3 regions of the Silvimonas iriomotensis genome follow, and region 1 is predicted to be linked to each of the others. Evidence: predicted binding sites of a transcription regulator. Region 1 holds the regulator's gene; each other region holds the start of a gene.
What was found. Region 1 encodes sigma-54, which starts transcription at its own class of promoters, with help from an activator protein. Its sites were predicted from a motif close to CTGGCACGCTTCATGCTT; they were not measured.
Positions count from the first base shown of each region.

Region 2: the regulator sigma-54 is predicted to act here: its motif matches at 4,843-4,860, upstream of flgB (flagellar basal body rod protein FlgB).
Region 3: the regulator sigma-54 is predicted to act here: its motif matches at 2,764-2,781, upstream of glnK (P-II family nitrogen regulator).

Region 1 covers NZ_BMLX01000006.1:125,424-131,598, reverse strand. The annotation lists gene hprK (HPr(Ser) kinase/phosphatase) at 1-479, opposite strand, end outside; gene ptsN (PTS IIA-like nitrogen regulatory protein PtsN) at 460-933, opposite strand; gene hpf (ribosome hibernation-promoting factor, HPF/YfiA family) at 1,146-1,475, opposite strand; gene IEX57_RS17650 (RNA polymerase factor sigma-54) at 1,567-2,979, opposite strand; gene lptB (LPS export ABC transporter ATP-binding protein) at 3,023-3,790, opposite strand; gene lptA (lipopolysaccharide transport periplasmic protein LptA) at 3,787-4,299, opposite strand; gene lptC (LPS export ABC transporter periplasmic protein LptC) at 4,328-4,912, opposite strand; gene kdsC (3-deoxy-manno-octulosonate-8-phosphatase KdsC) at 4,922-5,440, opposite strand; gene IEX57_RS17625 (KpsF/GutQ family sugar-phosphate isomerase) at 5,463-6,175, opposite strand, start outside.
Region 2 covers NZ_BMLX01000001.1:440,765-446,939, forward strand. The annotation lists gene IEX57_RS01960 (sugar phosphate isomerase/epimerase family protein) at 1-214, opposite strand, end outside; gene IEX57_RS01965 (ROK family transcriptional regulator) at 394-1,608, shown strand; gene IEX57_RS01970 (hypothetical protein) at 1,694-1,999, shown strand; gene IEX57_RS01975 (DUF4142 domain-containing protein) at 2,011-2,658, shown strand; gene IEX57_RS01980 (DUF2185 domain-containing protein) at 2,722-3,054, shown strand; gene IEX57_RS01985 (DUF1345 domain-containing protein) at 3,138-3,791, shown strand; gene IEX57_RS01990 (bactofilin family protein) at 3,902-4,483, opposite strand; gene flgB (flagellar basal body rod protein FlgB) at 4,898-5,323, shown strand; gene flgC (flagellar basal body rod protein FlgC) at 5,342-5,749, shown strand; gene IEX57_RS02005 (flagellar hook assembly protein FlgD) at 5,778-6,175, shown strand, end outside.
Region 3 covers NZ_BMLX01000008.1:88,329-94,503, forward strand. The annotation lists gene udp (uridine phosphorylase) at 1-742, shown strand, start outside; gene IEX57_RS19500 (ammonium transporter) at 890-2,350, opposite strand; gene glnK (P-II family nitrogen regulator) at 2,386-2,724, opposite strand; gene IEX57_RS19510 (accessory factor UbiK family protein) at 3,007-3,267, shown strand; RNA gene rnpB (RNase P RNA component class A) at 3,337-3,707, opposite strand; gene IEX57_RS19520 (hypothetical protein) at 3,783-4,277, opposite strand; gene pyrC (dihydroorotase) at 4,259-5,296, opposite strand; gene IEX57_RS19530 (sulfurtransferase TusA family protein) at 5,322-5,552, opposite strand; gene IEX57_RS19535 (CNP1-like family protein) at 5,760-6,175, shown strand, end outside.

The DNA.
Region 1 (6,175 bases):
GATTCGCCCGTCAGCAAGACGCCCACTTCAAGTACGTCCAGGAACACGCCGTGCAGATGCGTAGACACGGCCAGCGCCTTGGCCAGGTAGTAGCGCAGCACGTCCATCAGGTACGGCGATTGTTCGGTCGAAGTCAGCAGCGGCACGTGGTGACGCTCTGCCCCTTCGCGCAGGGTATCGGGCACCTGCTGGCTGTTGGCGACAATCATCAGCGCCATTTCATTGGCAAACAGGCGCTCGACCGAGTCTTTTTGCGCCTCTGGCGAGAGCCCGGCAAAGTAATTGACTTCGGCAATCCCCAACACTTGCACGCGGTTGGGGTGAATGAAATTCAAATGCCCGACCAGGGCCAGCCGCGGCTTTTGTTCGGCGGCATCGTTGGTCAGCAGATTGTTGGCGCCAGACTGGCCGGCGACCCAGGTCAGTCTGAGCTTTTCCGCGTTATCGATGAATAACTGTCTAACGGTAATCTGCGGCATACGGTTCCCAGGTGGAAATCAGCTTGAAAGCCGTGTCGACATCGCTGGCGCTGGCAAGCTGATCGCGCACGGTCTTGTCAGAGAAAAGCTGGGCCAGCTCGGACAGGATCTGCAGGTGCAGGTCAGTGGCGGCGGCCGGCACCAGCAACACAAAGATCAGTGTCACGGGTTTGCCGTCGGGCGCGTCAAAGGGCACCGGGTTTTTCAGGCGGATAAAGGCGCCGCTGGCTTCCTTGAGGCCCTTGATGCGGCCGTGCGGAATGGCCACGCCTTGCCCCAGACCGGTGGAGCCCAGTTTCTCGCGCGCAAACAGGCTGTCAAAAATGACGCTGCGCGCAATGGCGTGGCTGTTCTCGAACAGCATGCCTACCTGTTCGAATATCCGTTTTTTGCTGCCCACGTCCATATCTAGAAAGACGTTGCTGGCAGGCAGGATTCTGGAAATCAGACTCATCGTTTAGCCGGCTCGCTGACCTGGTGGGCAGCCACGCAATTGTCGCGCCGCACCATTGATAGGGTACCGCGAACGCCAAAACTGCGATCGTCGGTCCGGTTTGCATTTTCAATTCATCCTATTGTACCGCCCCAACGGCATAAACAAAAACGGGAACCCGTTTTCAGGGTTCCCGTTTGTTGCATCAAGATGCTTGGTTTATATCGAAAAAATCACTCTTCTTCGACCGTTTGCTGATGTTTGATGGCGTCCCCACGGTGATCCATCAAGCACTCTTTGTGTTTGACGATCTGCCGGTCCAGTTTATCGACAAGGAGGTCAATAGCGGCGTACATGTCCTTGTCGACTGCCTCAACATGAATGTCCTTGCCGCGCACACGCACGGTGACATCCGCTTTCTGTTGTAACTTCTCTACAGAAAGTATGGCGCTGACGTCTACTACCTGATCAAAGTGCCGCACTATCCGGTCAAGCTTGCTGGTCAGGTACGACCGCAGGGCCGGGGTCACTTCGACGTGATGTCCGCTGATGTTGAGGTTCATGGCATTCTCCTTCTGGTTGAGCCATTAAAACCAGGGGCGGCTGATGCAACCCAGCTGGCTGGATTGTTTCCAGCCGCTCCAGGCCAAGCGATTACAGGTTTTTGCGCAAGTTAACGGGTGGAACGTTCATACCCTCCCTGTATTTGGCAACGGTTCGTCGCGCAACCACGATCCCTTGCCCGGATAATGCGTCGGCAATAGCGCTGTCTGACAGCGGCCGGGTTTTGTCTTCGTTCTGGATCATCTGGCGAATCAGTGCCTTGATCGCCGTCGCCGAGCATTCGCCACCGGCTTCGGTATCGACATGACTGCCAAAGAAATATTTGAATTCCAGCAAGCCGCGCGGGCTGGCCATGTACTTCTGGGTGGTGACGCGGGAGACAGTGGACTCGTGCAGGTCGAGTTCCAGGGCGATATCGCGCAGGACCAGCGGCCGCATGGCCACTTCGCCATGCTCGAAGAACGCGCGCTGGCGCTCCACGATGGCTTGGGCGACACGCAAGATGGTCTCGAAGCGTTGTTGAACGCTCTTGACCAGCCATTTGGCTTCCTGCAGTTCGCGCGCCAGCACTCCGCCCTCGCTGCGTTGCAGGATATCTGCGTACACCTGATTGATACGCAACCGCGGCATCGCGGCTGGATTGAGTCTCACCTGCCATTGCCCCTTGATCTTTTGCACCAGTACGTCAGGTACAACGTAGCGTGGTGTCAATGCCGCCCATTGTGCTGCAGGGCGTGGATTCAGACTGGTGATCACGGTTTGCGCGGCTTTGAGGGCCGCGTCGTCACATTTCAGTAACCTTTTCAACTTAGTGTAATCACGCCCCGCCAATAAATCGAGATGCTGTCCGACGATTTGTCGGGCCAACTCGCAAGCAGGGGTGGATTCAAGCTGTCGTAACTGCAAAAACAACGCTTCCGCCGTATTGCGGGCACCCACGCCGACCGGGTCAAACTGCTTGAGCCGGGCCAGCGCGACCGCCAGATCATCAATCTCAAGTTCTAATTGAGAGACGATCTCCGGCGGGATTTGTTCCAGTAATTCTTCCAGCGAGAACGGTAAAAATCCCTCTTCGTCCACGGCGTCGATCATGAACGCCAGAGCAGCGTGATCGCGGTCCGGCAGGCGCAACACGCCGGCCTGATCAAGCAGGTATTCGCGCAGGGTCAGTTCACGGGCCACCTGGGTGGCCGGATCAAAATCGTCCTCATCGTCGCCGCCGCTGCGCGTACCGCCGCCCCATTCCATATCGTCGCCACCACCGTCGTAGCTGTCGTCGCTGGTGGTGGTGCTGTCGGTGGAATCGGTGCTGCTGGTGCTCTCGGCTGAATCGGAAGAACTGCTGCCGCCACTGTCTTGTTCAAGCAACGGATTTTCCAGCAGGTAACGTTCAATCTCGGTCTGGAAATCCAGCGTGGACAGCTGCAACAGCTTGATCGACTGTTGCAGTTGCGGGGTAAGGTTCAGTTGCTGCGACAGCCGCAGTTGCAGGGATTGCTTCATGCGGCAGGTCTGGGGGCCAGGGGCGGTGCGGCGGACATACGCGTTACATCCGGAAGTGTTCGCCCAGGTACACCTTGCGTACCTGTTCGTTGGCGATGATTTCGGCCGGGTGGCCCGAGGCCATGACCGCACCTTCTGAAATGATGTAGGCGCGATCACAAATGCCCAGCGTTTCACGCACGTTGTGATCGGTAATCAACACGCCAATACCGCGGTCACGCAGGTAGGCAATGATGCGCTGGATATCCATCACCGCGATCGGATCGACGCCGGCGAACGGTTCATCCAGCAAAATGAAGCGCGGATCAGCCGCCAGCGCCCGGGCGATTTCGGCACGGCGGCGCTCGCCACCAGACAGGCTCATGGCACCGCTATCGCGCAGGTGGGCAATGTGCAGCTCATGCAACAGCTCTTCCAGACGCTCGGCCCGGCGCGCGGCGTTTTTCTCTCTGAGTTCCAGCACGGCCAGGATGTTTTGCGCCACGGTCATCTTGCGAAAGATGGAGGCTTCCTGCGGCAGATAGCCCAGACCCAGTTGCGCGCGTTCATGCATGGGCAGACGGCTGATGTCCTGACCGTTGAGGCTGATCTGGCCGCCATCGGCCGCGACCATGCCCACGATCATGTAAAAGCTGGTGGTTTTGCCGGCGCCATTAGGGCCCAGCAAACCAACAACTTCGCCGGCATCAACGCGGATCGACACATCACGCACGACCGTGCGCTTGCGATAACGCTTCATCAGGCCAGTGGCGTTCAGGGAGGCGGTCAGCGGCTGGGTCACGGGGCCGTTGGGAGTCGGAGTGGCGCTCATTGTTTCTCGCTTGTGGTATCGCTGGCCGCAGCGGCTGCCGGCTTCGTGGCCGGGGCGCTGGCGTCCTTCTTCTTGGGCACAATGGTCACGTTGACCCGGCCTGCACCGGTTTTGTTGCTGGTGGCCGAGTACTGGTCCGTGTTGAGGTTGTAGGTGATGACATCACCGAACACCTCGTTCTGGCCCTTGCGTACCCAGGCCTTGTTGGTCAGCACCAGAAAGCCGGTTTTCTGGTTGTAGTCATAGTGCAGGGACTCGGCGTCAACCCATTCGCCATCGTCGGCTTGCTGGCGGAATTTCACCGGGCGGCCGTCGCCTTGCGAATACTGCATGCCGTCGGCATCCTGGTGCACGGTCAGTTTGTCAGAGCGCAGCGTCATGGAGCCTTGCGTCACGATCACGTTGCCCGTGTACACGCCGGTATTGGTTTTCTGGTCGTACGTGGCCGAATCGGCCTCGACCTTGAGCGGTTTCTCGCGGTCGGCGGTCGAGGCAAATGCGACAGCCATGGCCAGCGCCAGGCTGGCGAAAAGGGCGCTATTTGCTGCTGCGTGGCGCAGGGACATAAAGGGTGCTCACTCTGGATTTGAGAAGAAGGGTCTGATCAGTGATGTCTGCCTGAAAGCCGACCCCGTTGGCGTGATAGTTGCTGCCCATGTCCGCTACGACAGGCGCCTCGGACCAGGCCAGGCCCGGTTTGGGTTGATACCAGACCTGCGAGCCCTTGACGACCATCTCGGCATGTTTTTCATCCGGCTGGCGGGTCACGGTTACAGGATCGGGCGCCCAGAACTTGTCGCCGCGGTTGATGGACTGTACGCGGGTGGTGACCAGATCAACGCGGGGCTGTCCGGGAATGGTCGAGACCAGGTGCGGGTTTTCGAACCAGGCCGAGTCATTTTCTTCGTAATGGCTGGCTTTATCGGCATCCAGGCGCTGATAGGGCTGCCCTTTGTCGTTAAAGCGCACGGTATGCGAGTGCTCGGCGATCAGGTTGGGCTCGTTGGCAAGGCGCTTGTCATTCAGCGCAGGCAGTGTGGCGGCCGTGTTCAGGCCCCAGACCAGCAAGGCCAGGAAAAGGATGAGTACAACTGGCAGAAGTCGCGAAGACAAACGGTTCACAAAACGTCCTTACCGAAGATACCAGGCCATGATGCCATCGAACGTGCCCTGGGCCTGCATGATGGTTTCACAGGCTTCGCGCACTGCACCGTGCCCGGCGCGTGCATCGGTCACATAGTGGGCGTTGCTGCGCACAATGTGTGGCGCATCCGGCACCGAAATGGCAAATGCCACGCGGCGCATGACCGGCAGATCGATCACGTCATCGCCCATGTAGCCGCATTGTTCCTGGGTCAGGCCGGTTTTTTCGAGCAGTTCGGCAAAGGTGGCCAGTTTGTCGCTGGCACCCTGATACAAGAGTTCGATATCCAGATTGCGGGCGCGGTGTTCCACCAGTTTTGATTTGCGGCCGGTAATGATGGCCACCTTGACGCCGCTGTCCTGCAGCATGCGGATGCCGTGTCCGTCCAGCGAGTTGAAGGCTTTCAGTTCCTCGCCGGCATCGGTGTAGTACAGGCTGCCGTCGGTCATGACGCCATCTACGTCAAAAATCATCAGGCGCACGGCGGTTGCGGCTTGCGAATTCATTGTTTGTCCTGTTTCTTGCCGGTCAGACCACGCGGGCGCGCAGCAGATCGTGCATGTTCAAGGCACCACTGAGTTGGCCACCCGTGGTGACCAGCAGGGCGCCGATTCGGCGTTCTTCCATGATGCGGACGGCTTCGGCAGCCAGTTTGCCCGCTTCTATGGTGATGGGGTTGCGTGTCATGACTTCAAGTACACGGGTCTGGTGCACGTCAACGCCCCGGTCCAGGGCGCGGCGCAGGTCGCCATCGGTAAAAATACCAGCCAGCCGGTTCTGATCGTCCATCACAGCCGTCATCCCCAGCCCTTTACGGCTGATCTCCATCAGCGCGTCGCGCAGCGGGGTGTCCAGCTGCACCATCGGCAACTCGTCACCCTGGCGCATCACATCGCTGACGCGCACCAGCAAGCGCCGGCCCAGGCTGCCGCCGGGGTGTGAATGGGCAAAGTCTTCTGCACTGAAATCACGTTCTTCCAGCATGGCTACCGCCAGGGCATCGCCCAGCGCCAAGGCCACGGTGGTGCTGGCGGTGGGGGCCAGGTTGAGCGGGCAGGCTTCCTGTTCGACCGAGGAATCCAGCCAGATCTGCGCTTCACGGGCGAGCGTGGATTTGGCGTTGCCGGTCATGGCGATCAGCGGTACGCCCAGGCGCTTGATACTGGGCAGAATGGTCAGCAGTTCGTCGGACTCCCCTGAATAGGAGAGCGCAAGGACCACATCATTGGCAGTGATCATGC
Region 2 (6,175 bases), on a different contig from region 1:
CGGCGTTGAAGGCCAGACCGCGTGAGAACGCCGGCTTGATGGCGTATTCCTTCAACAATTCACGCGTGTAGCCAAAGTCCAGCGGCTTGGGATCGTGCAAAGAAAACTCGATCAGGTCAAAACCAGCCTGCTTGCTGCTGCTGATGATCTTCTTGACCGATTCCGGAGACACGTCGCCAGCCCAGACAAGGGCGTGGATGCCGAGAGGATTCATGGTGCTGCTCCTGCTAGAGGGTTGTTGGTTGGTAGTGCATGGAGCGCATGCTACACCTTTTGATTTTGAAAAAACAACTTTTGCGTTAAAAAAATACAAAAGTAGCTTTATGATGTGGGAAACTTGTCGCAAGAAAGGCATCCGGCCCTACAATGCGCACAACGACCTACAGGCTATCCATGAACGACGTCACCACTCCCGTTTTGCCGGCCGCCGACAGCAGCGGCGCCATTCTTGCGCTGATCCGCAGCGGCGTGGCCACCACGCGGGCGCGCATCATGCAGGTGACGGGGTTGTCCAGATCCACCGTGGGGCAGCGCCTTGAGACCCTGCTGGCCGCTGGTTATCTGGAACACGGCCAGACCACGGCATCGACGGGCGGCCGACCGCAGGCTTCGTTGCGCATCAATCCGGCCTTCGGGGTGATGCTGCTGGCGGATATCGGTGCCGAGAAAATGCGGCTGGCGCTGGCCGACATGCATGGCAATACGCTGGCCAGCAGCGCCGAACTCAACGATATCGCCAGCGGCCCGCAAGCCACGCTGACGCGGGTACTGCAGCAGTTTGAATCTTTGTTGCATATGGCGCAGCGCACGGCGGCCGAGGTCAAAGGCATAGGCATAGGCGTGCCCGGTCCGGTGGAGTTTGCACAAGGCCGTGTGGTACGCCCGCCGATCATGACCGGCTGGGATGGCTATGTTGTGCCGGACTTTTTTGCGCCACATTTCCACTGCCCGGTGCGCGTGGATAAAGACGTGAACCTGATGGCGCTGGGCGAACACCGCGCAGTGTGGCCGGATGTCGCGCACATGATGTATGTCACGGTCGGCACCGGTATTGGCGCCGGGTTGATCATGGATGGCCACCCGCAACGCGGCGCGCAGGGTGGCGCGGGCGATCTGGGGCATTTGTTCATGGGGCATGCGGGCTCAGCCGGTGGTGGCGAGTTGCCGGTTTGCCGCTGCGGTAACGCGGGTTGCCTGGAGGCCTACGCGGCGGGCTGGTCGCTGACGCGGCAGCTGGAAGGGCGCGGTTATCCGGTGCATGTGGCGCAGGATGTCGCCGCGCTGGCCCGCCAGGGCGATGCCGATGTCGTCGCCATGCTGTTGCAGTCCGGCCGCCTGGTGGGAGAGGCGCTGGCGCAGGCGGTCAGCTTGCTGAACCCCTCGCTGGTGGTACTCGGCGGCGTGCTGGCAGACTCGCAAGATCATTTGCTGGCCGGCGTGCGTGAGATGGTCTACCGCCGCTCCTTGCCGCTGGCCACGCGCAATCTGCAAATCCTGGGCAGCGAACTGGCCGACGATGCGGCCCTCGTGGGGTGCGCACATCTGGTGGCCGATGCGGTGTTTGCGCCCCAGGCCGTTGACGCCGCCTTGCTGGGGAACGCGGGCTAGTCTCACGCTGGTATCGGGCGCTGGCTGACAGTGATATCCCGCTTTTGCACGCATGATGAAATCAAGCTCATTGCCGGAGATCGTCATGCCGAGATTGCAATCCAGACCCGCACCGGCCACACGCTGGCTGATTACGCCGCAGGCCATGCCGCCGGCGGTGCCCGGTCAGCCGCCCGGCCCGGAACCGGATGACCCGGATTTTCCGCAACCCAACCCGCCCGAACAGATTCCGCCGCTGCCGGTGCCGCCGGATCGCCCGTTTGCGCCGCAGCCGGTGCATGATCCGATCCCGCCAGAGGACAACCCCGGCCCGATCAAAGAGCCGCCGCGTGCCCCGGACGAGCCGCATCGCGATACGCCGTATTTTGGCGGCCGGATCACCTTGCATTGAAGGAGGCCCGCATGCGCAACCCGCCGCCCGCACTGAATCTGTTGAACACGGTGAATGTACTGCGTCATGAAATCCATGCCCACGCGGCAGACTTTTTGCTGACACCTGCGCTGGCATTGTCGTTGCTGGCTGCGGGCACATTGGCAGATGCCGCGCAAAGCCAGCCTGGCGCTGCGCCGCAATCGACCAATACTGCGCCGGCCGCCACCGCGCCGCAGGCCAAGCTGTCGCAACAGGATGCGTCGTTTCTGGCGGAAGCCTCCCGTGCTGCCAGCACGGGCCAGGACCTGGCGCGCATGGCCATGCAACAGGCGCAAGCCCCGGCGATCAAGGCGCTGGCGAGCAAGCTGTTTGAGGATCACGGCGTGATCAGTCTCAAGCTCAAATCGCTGGCCCAGCAGAAACAACGGCAAGATGCCTCGGCCCCGGATGCCGCCCAGCAGCAGGACATGGAACATTTGTACGGCCTGCAGGGCGACAAATTTGAGGCCGAGTGGATCAAGATCCAGACCAAGGCCAGCCAGGATGCGCTGGTGGCGTGGTCGCAAGAGGTGGCCAACGGCAGTGATCCGCAAGTGGTGGCGCTGGCAAAACAGACGCTGCCGGTGCTCAAGTCACACCTGGATTATCTGCAAAAACTGCCGGCCAGCCACGGTTGACGGTACACGCGGCAAGGCGTGAAGCGGGTATGCTGAGGGTTTACCTGTTTCACGAGTGCCGTCATGCAAAAACAATACGTTGTTGATCCCCGCAAACTGGAACCGCTGGCTACCGAAAAAGGCCTGTGCATGGTCACGGACCTGATCCTGGTTGATGGCCAGCCGGTGGGCTACATGGTGCGGGAAGAACCGGAAGACAAGGAAGACAGCGGCTGGCGCTTTTTCAGTGGCGCAGAAGATGACCGCTATCTGGACAACCCCAAACACTTCAATCTGGTTGATGTGAACCTGGTCGCCAATTGCGACCCCAGCATTGTCGAACAACTGGATGCGCCCGTCGGCGCGGCCTTCGACAAACACGAAGGGGTGTTCTACGACGTCAGTGAAGATGACTGACGCGTAACCAGAACAAAAAGGCCGGTACTGACCGGCCTTTTTTATGCGGGCGGGTTATCCCGCCATGGATTGAGGAGGTCTGCATGCGCCACCTGCCTGGCTTGATGACGGCCCGCCCGCGCCTGACGGTGGCGCTGGTGATCGGGCTGATCTCTTTCTTTGTGCTGCCGCTGCATGGCTCGCTGGCCGGCCGGGCGCTGGCTTGCTGGAACATCACCGTGTGGGTGTACCTGATCACCGTCTGGTGGTTGCTGGTACGCGCCCAACCCGACCGCATCAGGCAGATTGCCAAAGCCCAGGATGAAAACGCCGAGATCGTGCTTGGGCTGGTGTGTACGGCGTGCGTGGTCAGTCTGGCAACCATTCTGGTGGAACTGGCTTCGGCCAAGGGCACTACCGGCATTCACCAGCTAGCGCATATCAGTTTCACGGCGATCACGCTGGTGGGGGCCTGGCTGATGTTGCCGACCTCGTTTGCCATTCACTATGCGCACCAGTTTTATACGGCTGAAGGCGCCTGCAAACCGTTGTTGTTTCCCGATAAACCGGAAGCGCCGACGTACTGGGATTTTCTGTATTTTTCTTTCACCATCGCCGTGGCCTGCCAGACGGCCGACGTCGCAGTGGGGGACAGCAGCACCCGCAAGATTGTGCTGGCGCAGTCGGTGCTGGCGTTTGTGTTCAATCTGAGCGTGCTGGGTTTGTCGATCAATATTGCGGCGGGGCTGGTGAGCTAGCACCGGCCGCTCAACGCCAACACCCGCTTTGCAGCGGGTGTTGTGCGTTCAACCTGTGACCGGCGAGGTGAGGCGTCACCGGTCGTCACGGCCTCATCCAGAAAAAACCGTTAGCCCGCAGCGGCAAGGCGGGTAATGTTGGTCGCGGTGGATTTGTCTTCCAGCCCGGGACGGCGGGCCTCAGACAGGGATTCGATCTCGCCCGAGATCGTGCCGCCGGATTCAATCAGCAGCTTGCCATAGCGAATGGTGCCTTTGACGCGGCCGGTGGCGTGGATGATCAGTTGTTCACGCGCGGTCAGTTCGCCATCAAACGTGCCGTGCACTTCGGCCACATCAATGCTGACCTTGCCAGAGAATGAACCGCCCTCGGCAATGCGGATCACGCGGCTGTCCATGGTCGCTTCCACACGCCCTTCAACCACCAGCGTGTCGCAATCCAGAATCTCGGCACCGCGCAGTTTCACATCCGGGCCGACGATCAGGCGGTTGCCGCCGCTGTCTGCCGGCGCGGCGACCGGGGCTTTGGGTTCGGCCTGGACACTGCTGGGTACATGTTCCGCCCGCAGGCCATCCGCCGGGCTGGCATGGCTGGCCGGGTCGGCATGGGCGGGAGAGGGCTGGTTGTTGCGGTTGCCCAGAACGCCCTGGTTGCGGTTCAGGATGGGGGTTTGCTGTTTGGACGAGAACATGGGTACTCCTTGGGAAAGACGTCATCAAATGCGCGAAATATCACTGTTTCCGCGTTCGGCCCTTTATTGCAATTGCCGTGCCATGTTGTGAAAGTCATTTAAAAACAGTGTGTTGCTTGTTTTTTGTAAGGTAAGACTGCAATTTTGTGACAAATCGTGTCGCTGTGTGGCGTCAGGTAGAAGGGGGCGAGAGCGGGATCGTCAGTCAGTGCGGGGTTTTCCGCCTGTCGCTGACGGGCGACGGGTGGCGGCGGCAATGTGCGCAACAGCGTGGCCAGCGCCGTTGGCCAGACCGGCAAAACTTGCCGGATGCATATTTGTCAGAATTGTAAAACCCTTGAAAATCAATGGTTTGATATCTGGCACGCTTCCTGCTTTTGTGATTGCAGTCACAGATGGGGAAGCCCGAAGATCATGATGAGTGCACTTGATAACTACTTCCAGACACAGCAAACGGCAATGCGCTTGCGCGATTACCGTCAGGAAGTGTTGTCGTCCAACATTGCCAACGCCGATACACCGCAATACAAGGCGCGTGATTTCGACTTCACCTCTGCGTTCAACAGCGCACTGGCGGCGCAGCAATCGGGCAATAGCGGTGCGCTCAAGACCACGGATAGTCGCCACCTGCAACCGGCCGGTTCCAGCGCGGCAGATTTGCTGTCCCCCAAATTGCAATATCGCAGCGAAGTGCAGCCTTCCATTGATGGCAACACGGTGGATATGACCAAGGAAATGCGCGATTTCGCGGACAACACGCTGCGCTATGAAGCCGCCATTACTTTCATGCAGAACCGGATGAGTACCTACCGGACTGCGCTGACTTCTTCTTCGTCCTGATAACGGAGCCGCCTGAGCATGTCTCTGTTCAGCACTTTTGATATTTCGGCCTCGGCCATGCAAGCGCAGTCCATGCGCCTGAATGCCGTGGCCAGCAACCTGGCCAACGCCGAATCGACGACCAGCTCCAACGGTCAGCCGTACCGGGCCAAACAGGTCGTGTTCCAGGCAACGCCGGTCGGCCCGGAAGGTGGCGTGGGCGTGAAAGTGTCGCAGGTGGTCGAAGATCAGGCCCCGCCCAAGCTGGTGTACGACCCGCGCAACCCGGTGGCCGATGCCAACGGTTACGTGGCGATGCCCAATGTGGATGTGGTCGAAGAAATGACCAATATGTTGTCGGCCTCCCGGTCTTACCAGACCAACGCCGATGTGATGAACACTGCCAAGACCCTGATGCAGCGCACGTTGCAGCTGGGTTCGAGCTGATTGATAACCCGGATCGAGGGATAGCACCATGGCAACCACCGTAAACAACAGCACCGGGATCAATTTCACAGCGCTGAATTCCGCATTGAGCGGCACCTCCAGCAGCAGTGGCGCGTCAGGCTCGGCCCAGGCCATGCAAGACCAGTTCATGCAATTGCTGGTCGCGCAGTTGCAAAACCAGGACCCGACCAACCCGATGGATAACTCCCAGATGACCTCGCAACTGGCGCAGATCAGCACGGTGAGCGGGTTGCAGCAACTCAATGCCACCATGACCGGCATGTCCTCGCTGTTCAATTCCAGCCAGGCGCTGCAATCGGCTTCGCTGATCGGCAAACAGGTGATGGCGCCGACCAGTTCCTGGGCCTACGACGGCACCAACAACCTGCAAGCCGCGGTTGATGTGCCGGCCGGCACCACCCAGAT
Region 3 (6,175 bases), on a different contig from region 1:
CCACCTTGGGTTGACCAAAGCCATGCTCAAGGGCGCTACCGTTGCCATCGTGCCGGGTGACCCTGGCCGTAGCCAGCGCATTGCCGAACTGATGCAGAACCCGCAACCGCTGGCCAGCCATCGCGAGTTCAACTCCTGGCTGGGTGAATTGAATGGCCAGAGCGTGGTGGTGTGTTCTACCGGCATTGGCGGGCCGTCGACCTCTATTGCGGTGGAAGAACTGGCACAACTGGGCGTGCGAACCTTTTTGCGGGTCGGGACGACGGGCGCGATCCAGCCCCATATCAATGTGGGCGATGTGCTGATTACCACGGGCTCGGTCCGGCTGGATGGCGCCAGCTACCACTTCGCCCCCGCGCCATACCCGGCCGTGGCCGATTTCGAGTGCACCACCGCGCTCGTCGCCGCCGCCAGGGCCAAGGGCGCCACAGCGCATGTGGGGATCACCGCTTCCTCAGACACCTTCTACCCGGGGCAAGAGCGCTACGACACCTATTCCGGCCGCGTGAACAAGGAATGGGAAGGCAGCATGAAACAGTGGCAAGCGCTGCACGTGATGAACTACGAGATGGAATCGGCCACGCTCTTGACCATGTGTGCCGCAATGGGCCTGCGCGCCGGCATGATCGCTGGCGTGATCGTGAACCGTACCCAGCAGGAAACCCCCAGCGCCGAGACCATGAAAAAAACCGAGAACGATTCGGTCAGCATTGTGATTGAGGCCGCACGCCATTTGCTCTGAACGATCTGGTTCGCCACACAAACCGGGCCTGAGGCCCGGTTTTGTTTTATGCGACCCCACAAAAAAAGAACCCGCCTTGCGGCGGGTTGAAGGTACGACTCTGCTCTTTACGATCAAGAGGATGTGTTTTGTCTTGTTCTGGTTCTATTACTCCACACGTTCGCCGTGCAGGGTCACATCCAGACCTTCGCGTTCTTCTTCTTCAGTCACGCGCAGGCCGATCACAACATCAATAATCTTCAGCAGTACGAAGGTCAGCACGCCGCTGTAGACCAGCGTGGTCAGCACGCCCTTGATCTGCAGAACCACGTTGCCATCAACACCACCGATATCTTTCACTGCGAACACACCAGTCAGCACCGCACCCAGGATACCGCCCACACCGTGCACGCCGAAGGCATCCAGGGAGTCGTCGTAACCGAGCTTGTGCTTGAGCCATGTAGCGGACCAGAAGCACACCACGCCAGCCAGCAGACCAATGATCAGGGCGCCGCCGACACCCACGAAGCCAGAGGCCGGGGTGATGGCAACCAGACCTGCCACAGCGCCAGAGATGATGCCCAGTACCGAAGGTTTGCCCTTGGCAACCCACTCGGCAAACATCCAGCCCAGTGCAGCCATGGCGGTTGCAACTTGCGTGGTCATCATGGCGAAACCGGCACGGCCATCAGCAGCCACAGCGGAGCCGGCGTTGAAGCCGAACCAGCCCACCCACAGCATCGAAGCACCGATCAGCGACAGCACCAGGTTGTGCGGTGCCATGGCTTCCTTGCCATAACCCACGCGCTTGCCCAGCACCAGGGCGCAAACCAGACCGGCAACACCGGCGTTGATGTGCACAACCGTACCGCCAGCAAAGTCCAGGATACCAGCGCCAGCCAGCCAGCCTGTCGGTTCCCACACCATGTGAGCGATCGGCGCGTAGACGATGATCGACCACAGGGCCATGAACACCAGCATGGCAGAGAACTTCATACGGTCAGCAAACGCGCCGGTGATCAGGGCCGGAGTAATGATGGCGAAGGTCATTTGATAGACCATGTACACCGATTCCGGGATCGTCGAGGCCAGATGGCTGACGGTCAGCGTGGTTGCATTGGCGCCCTTGATGTAGTTCATGCCGGACAGCAGGACACGAGAGAAGCCACCAATGAAGCTGTTACCCGGCGTGAAGGCCAGCGAGTAACCAATCACCACCCAGATGATCGTGATCAGGCAGGTGATGGCAAAGCTTTGCATCACGGTAGCCAGCACGTTCTTCTTGCGCACCATGCCGGCATAGAACAGTGCCAGGCCCGGGATGGTCATGAACAGCACCAGCGCGGTGGAAGTCAGCATCCAGGCGGTGTCGCCGCCGCTGATCTTGGAAGAGTCAACACTGAACGGTGCAGTCGGTGCCGGGGCAGCAGCCGGTGCGGAAGCAGCACCAGCGGCAGAAGCGTCAGAGCTTGCTGCAGCAGCCGGAGCCGGTGCGGCAGCAGACGCATCAGATGCCACTACGGCGGCAGCATCAGATGCAGGCGCCGCGGCGGAAGCATCGTCGGCAAAGCTGGGGGCTGCCATACACATCGCGCCCAGCATTGCGAACATCGCAAGTAATTTCTTCATCGGGTCATCTCCTTCCCGTATTGTTCTTGGATTACTTAAATCGCAGACTCACCGGTTTCGCCGGTGCGGATACGGACAACGTGCTCAAGCTGGAACACGAAGATCTTGCCGTCACCGATCTTGCCGGTATTCGCGGCCTTTTCGATGGCTTCAAGGGTCTGGTCCAGCAGATCGTCCGCAATGGCGACTTCCAGTTTGACCTTGGGCAGAAAATCAACAACGTATTCGGCGCCGCGATAGAGTTCGGTGTGGCCCTTCTGACGGCCAAAGCCTTTTACTTCGGTCACGGTCAAGCCAGCCACGCCAATGGCCGACAAGGCTTCACGAACCTCATCGAGCTTGAACGGCTTGATGATGGCGGTAACAAATTTCATGGGTTTGCTCCTCATGTCCCGGTAACGACGTTTCCCTCTCAGCAGAAACCGTGCCAGCCCCGAAAATGACGCAAGAATGTGGCGGACAAACGGTAAATGCGCCGCTTTGCACCCAGGTCCGCACCAATTACGAGCGCGTGAACCAAGTTGAAAATAGTGCATGCACCGTGCAAGTGCATGGATTTTCAGGAAATATTCGCGTAAGCAATCGCCACGAGGAGTAGGCTTTTGTGCTTGCTCTGCTAAACTGGTCGGGTACGAAACAAAATCAGGAGAAGCATCATGATCAAGGAAAAGCTGTTCGACGAAATCGCCAACAAGATTTCTGACGCCATTGCCAGCAGCCCGGCCAAGGATGTCGAAAAGAATGTGCGCGCCATGATGAGCACGGCCTTTACCAAGCTCGATCTGGTGACCCGTGAAGAATTCGAGATCCAGCAAGAAGTGCTGGCCCGCAGCCGTGAAAAACTGGCTGAGCTGGAAGCGCGCGTACTGGATCTGGAACAGCGTCTGCACGGTGCCAATCCGCAAGACAGCATCTAAGGGCGACGCCTCAGGCTGCGCAAGAAAAAAGCCCCATGGCATGCCATGGGGCTTTTTGTCTGAATGAGGTTGCGAAGCGAGCCGGTAAGCCGGGTTTTGTACAGATGCTCGCGCATCCTGACAGTCATTCCTCTAGGCCCATCATTACTGATGGACTCCTGCAACCTACCCGCAGGCTCGACGGGCCGTTTCAACGCCTGCTGCTTGGTCTTGCTCCGGATGGGGTTTACCGAGCCGCCCGGTTGCCCGGGACGCTGGTGCGCTCTTACCGCACCGTTTCACCCTTGCCTGTTCCAGTTTGACCTGGTCATCGGCGGTCTACTCTCTGTTGCACTTTCCGTCGCCTCACGGCGCCCGGCCGTTAGCCGGCATCCTGCCCTGCGGAGCCCGGACTTTCCTCCCCCCGTTTTGCAACGGGCAGCGACTGTCTGGCTTGCTTCGCGGACCCGATTATACACACATTCGCCAGCGCCCTTTCCCCACGGGTCGGTTTGCCGGCTTCGCGCGCGGGCAAATCAGGCGTCGGTCTGGGCGGTTTGTTCGACAAACGGCAGGCTGGCCTGGGCAGCCAGGCGGTGCGCTTCTTGCACCGCTTTGGCCACGCCGCTGCGGGTTGCGCGGTAGTGCGAGAACACAAAACGCGCGTCGCCGTTGTCAGCCAGGCATACCCAGACGCTGTCCGGACCGATGATATTGGGTTCCTGATCCAGCACCACCCGGGTAAATGCGCTCAGCGGAATATGCCGGGTGCGCACCGGAATGAGGCCCAGCAAGCAGATCCGCCGTTCCAGCACGCCATCATGCACACGCTGCTCGGCGGGAAAGGCCCAGAAGCCGGCCGCCAGCAGCAGCATGGAGTACCAGAACAAACCGAAGAAGTGGTTTTCAAAGCGCGGCGAGTCAATCAGCGGCCAGCCCCAGAACGCGGCGGCGATCAACACCACGCCGAACACCAGCCACGCCGGCTTGCTGGCATTGCGATGCGTCAGCATCAAGCGGCCAGCGTCCATTGCACTTCTTCACCGGCGCGCAACGGCACGACAGTGTGTTCGCCAAATGGATACTCGGCCGGCACCGTCCAGGCGCTACGGTTAAGCGTGACCTTGTCCGTGTTGCGCGGCAGGCGGTAGAAGTCCGGGCCGTTAAAGCTGGCAAAGGCTTCCAGTTTGTCCAGCGCACCGGCGCGGTCAAACACCTCGGCATACAGCGGCAAGGCGGCGTGGGCGGTGTACATGCCAGCGCAACCACACGAGGCTTCTTTGGTATGACGGGCGTGCGGGGCACTGTCGGTGCCCAGGAAGAACTTGGCCGAGCCGCTGGTCACGGCCTGCACCAGCGCCTGACGATGCTGTTCACGCTTGAGCACCGGCAAACAATAGTGGTGCGGGCGGATGCCGCCGGTGAACATGGCATTGCGGTTCATCAACAGGTGATGCGCCGTCACCGTGGCGGCGACGTTCTCTGGCGCGGCAGCGACAAACGCGGCGGCCTGGCGGGTGGTGATGTGTTCCAGCACCACGCGCAGGCTGGGCAAACGCTGCAGCAGCGGGGCCAACAGCGTGTCGATGAACACGGCCTCCCGGTCGAACACGTCAATGTCGCCATCGGTGACTTCGCCGTGCACCAGCAGCGGCAGGCCGATCTCTGCCATTTTTTCCAGCGCCGGCATGACCTTGTCCAGGCTGGTGACGCCGCTGTCCGAGTTGGTGGTAGCACCAGCCGGGTACAGCTTGATACCGTGCACGAAACCGGAGGCCTTGGCGCGCTCGACTTCGGCCGGGTCAGTCCGGTCTGTCAGATACAGCGTCATCAGCGGTTCAAACGACATACCGGCCGGCAAGGCGGCCAGGATGCGGTCGCGGTAGGCCGCAGCCAGATCCACCGTGGTAACCGGCGGCTTGAGGTTGGGCATGACAATGGCGCGGGCAAACTCACGCGCGGTATGCGGCAGCACCGCCGCCATCAGGGCGCCGTCGCGCAGGTGCAGGTGCCAGTCGTCAGGGCGGGTCAGGGTAAGGGTCTGGGTCATGATGAGGTCGGTCTCTCGCGCGCTTTCAGCGCTTCTGGATCACAAAAACAAACTTGCCTGCTTCTTCAGCGCTATCAAGCAGCGGATTACCCGTCTGCTTGCAGAAGGCTGCAAAATCTTTGGGCGTGGCCGGGTCCGTGCAGGTCACATGGACGGTCTGGCCGCTTTGCAGGTTGGCCAGCGCTTTCTTGGTACGCAAAATGGGCAAGGGGCAATTCAGGCCAGACAAGTCGATGACGAGATCGGCGGCATCCATGGGCGGTGGTTCTCTTGTTTAAATGCTTGATACAAGGCAAACCCCGGATTTTACGCTTCAAATGCGCGCTTTGCCGATCAAGATGTATCCCGCCCCGCGCAGAGAATTTACACACGCGCGCCGCGAATGCCTCAGGAACGGCGTATCATTAGAAGGTTGTGGCCGGCCAGCCCGAGCGTTGCGCCACCCCGCTTGAGGAGCAAGAACTTGAAATGCCTGATCCCTGCCGCGTGCCTGTTGTTGTGCGTGGCTAGCCATGTGTACGCCGCTGAAAGCGGGGAAAACACCGATGCGCGCAACGCTGCCAACAAGTCTCTGGACGATGGCGATGCAAAGCATGAGTACAGCATCACCAATTTCTTCAAGGACAAGCTGCCCGTACCGGCCGAACAAAGCTTCACCGCGCCTGACCTGGCCACGCTGGGTAACTGGGCGCCGATCCGCAACAACTACGCCTGGGGCAATGTTCATTTCATCGTCTCCAAAGACAGCCTGTCGGTAGGCGACAAAGACAAACTGGTTCGCTACGCCGTCGGTATCCCGCTGCGCAATGGCAAATACAACTACGTCTATGAAGGCATGGATTGCGACACCGGCCAGTCTCGTTCGTATTACTACGGCAA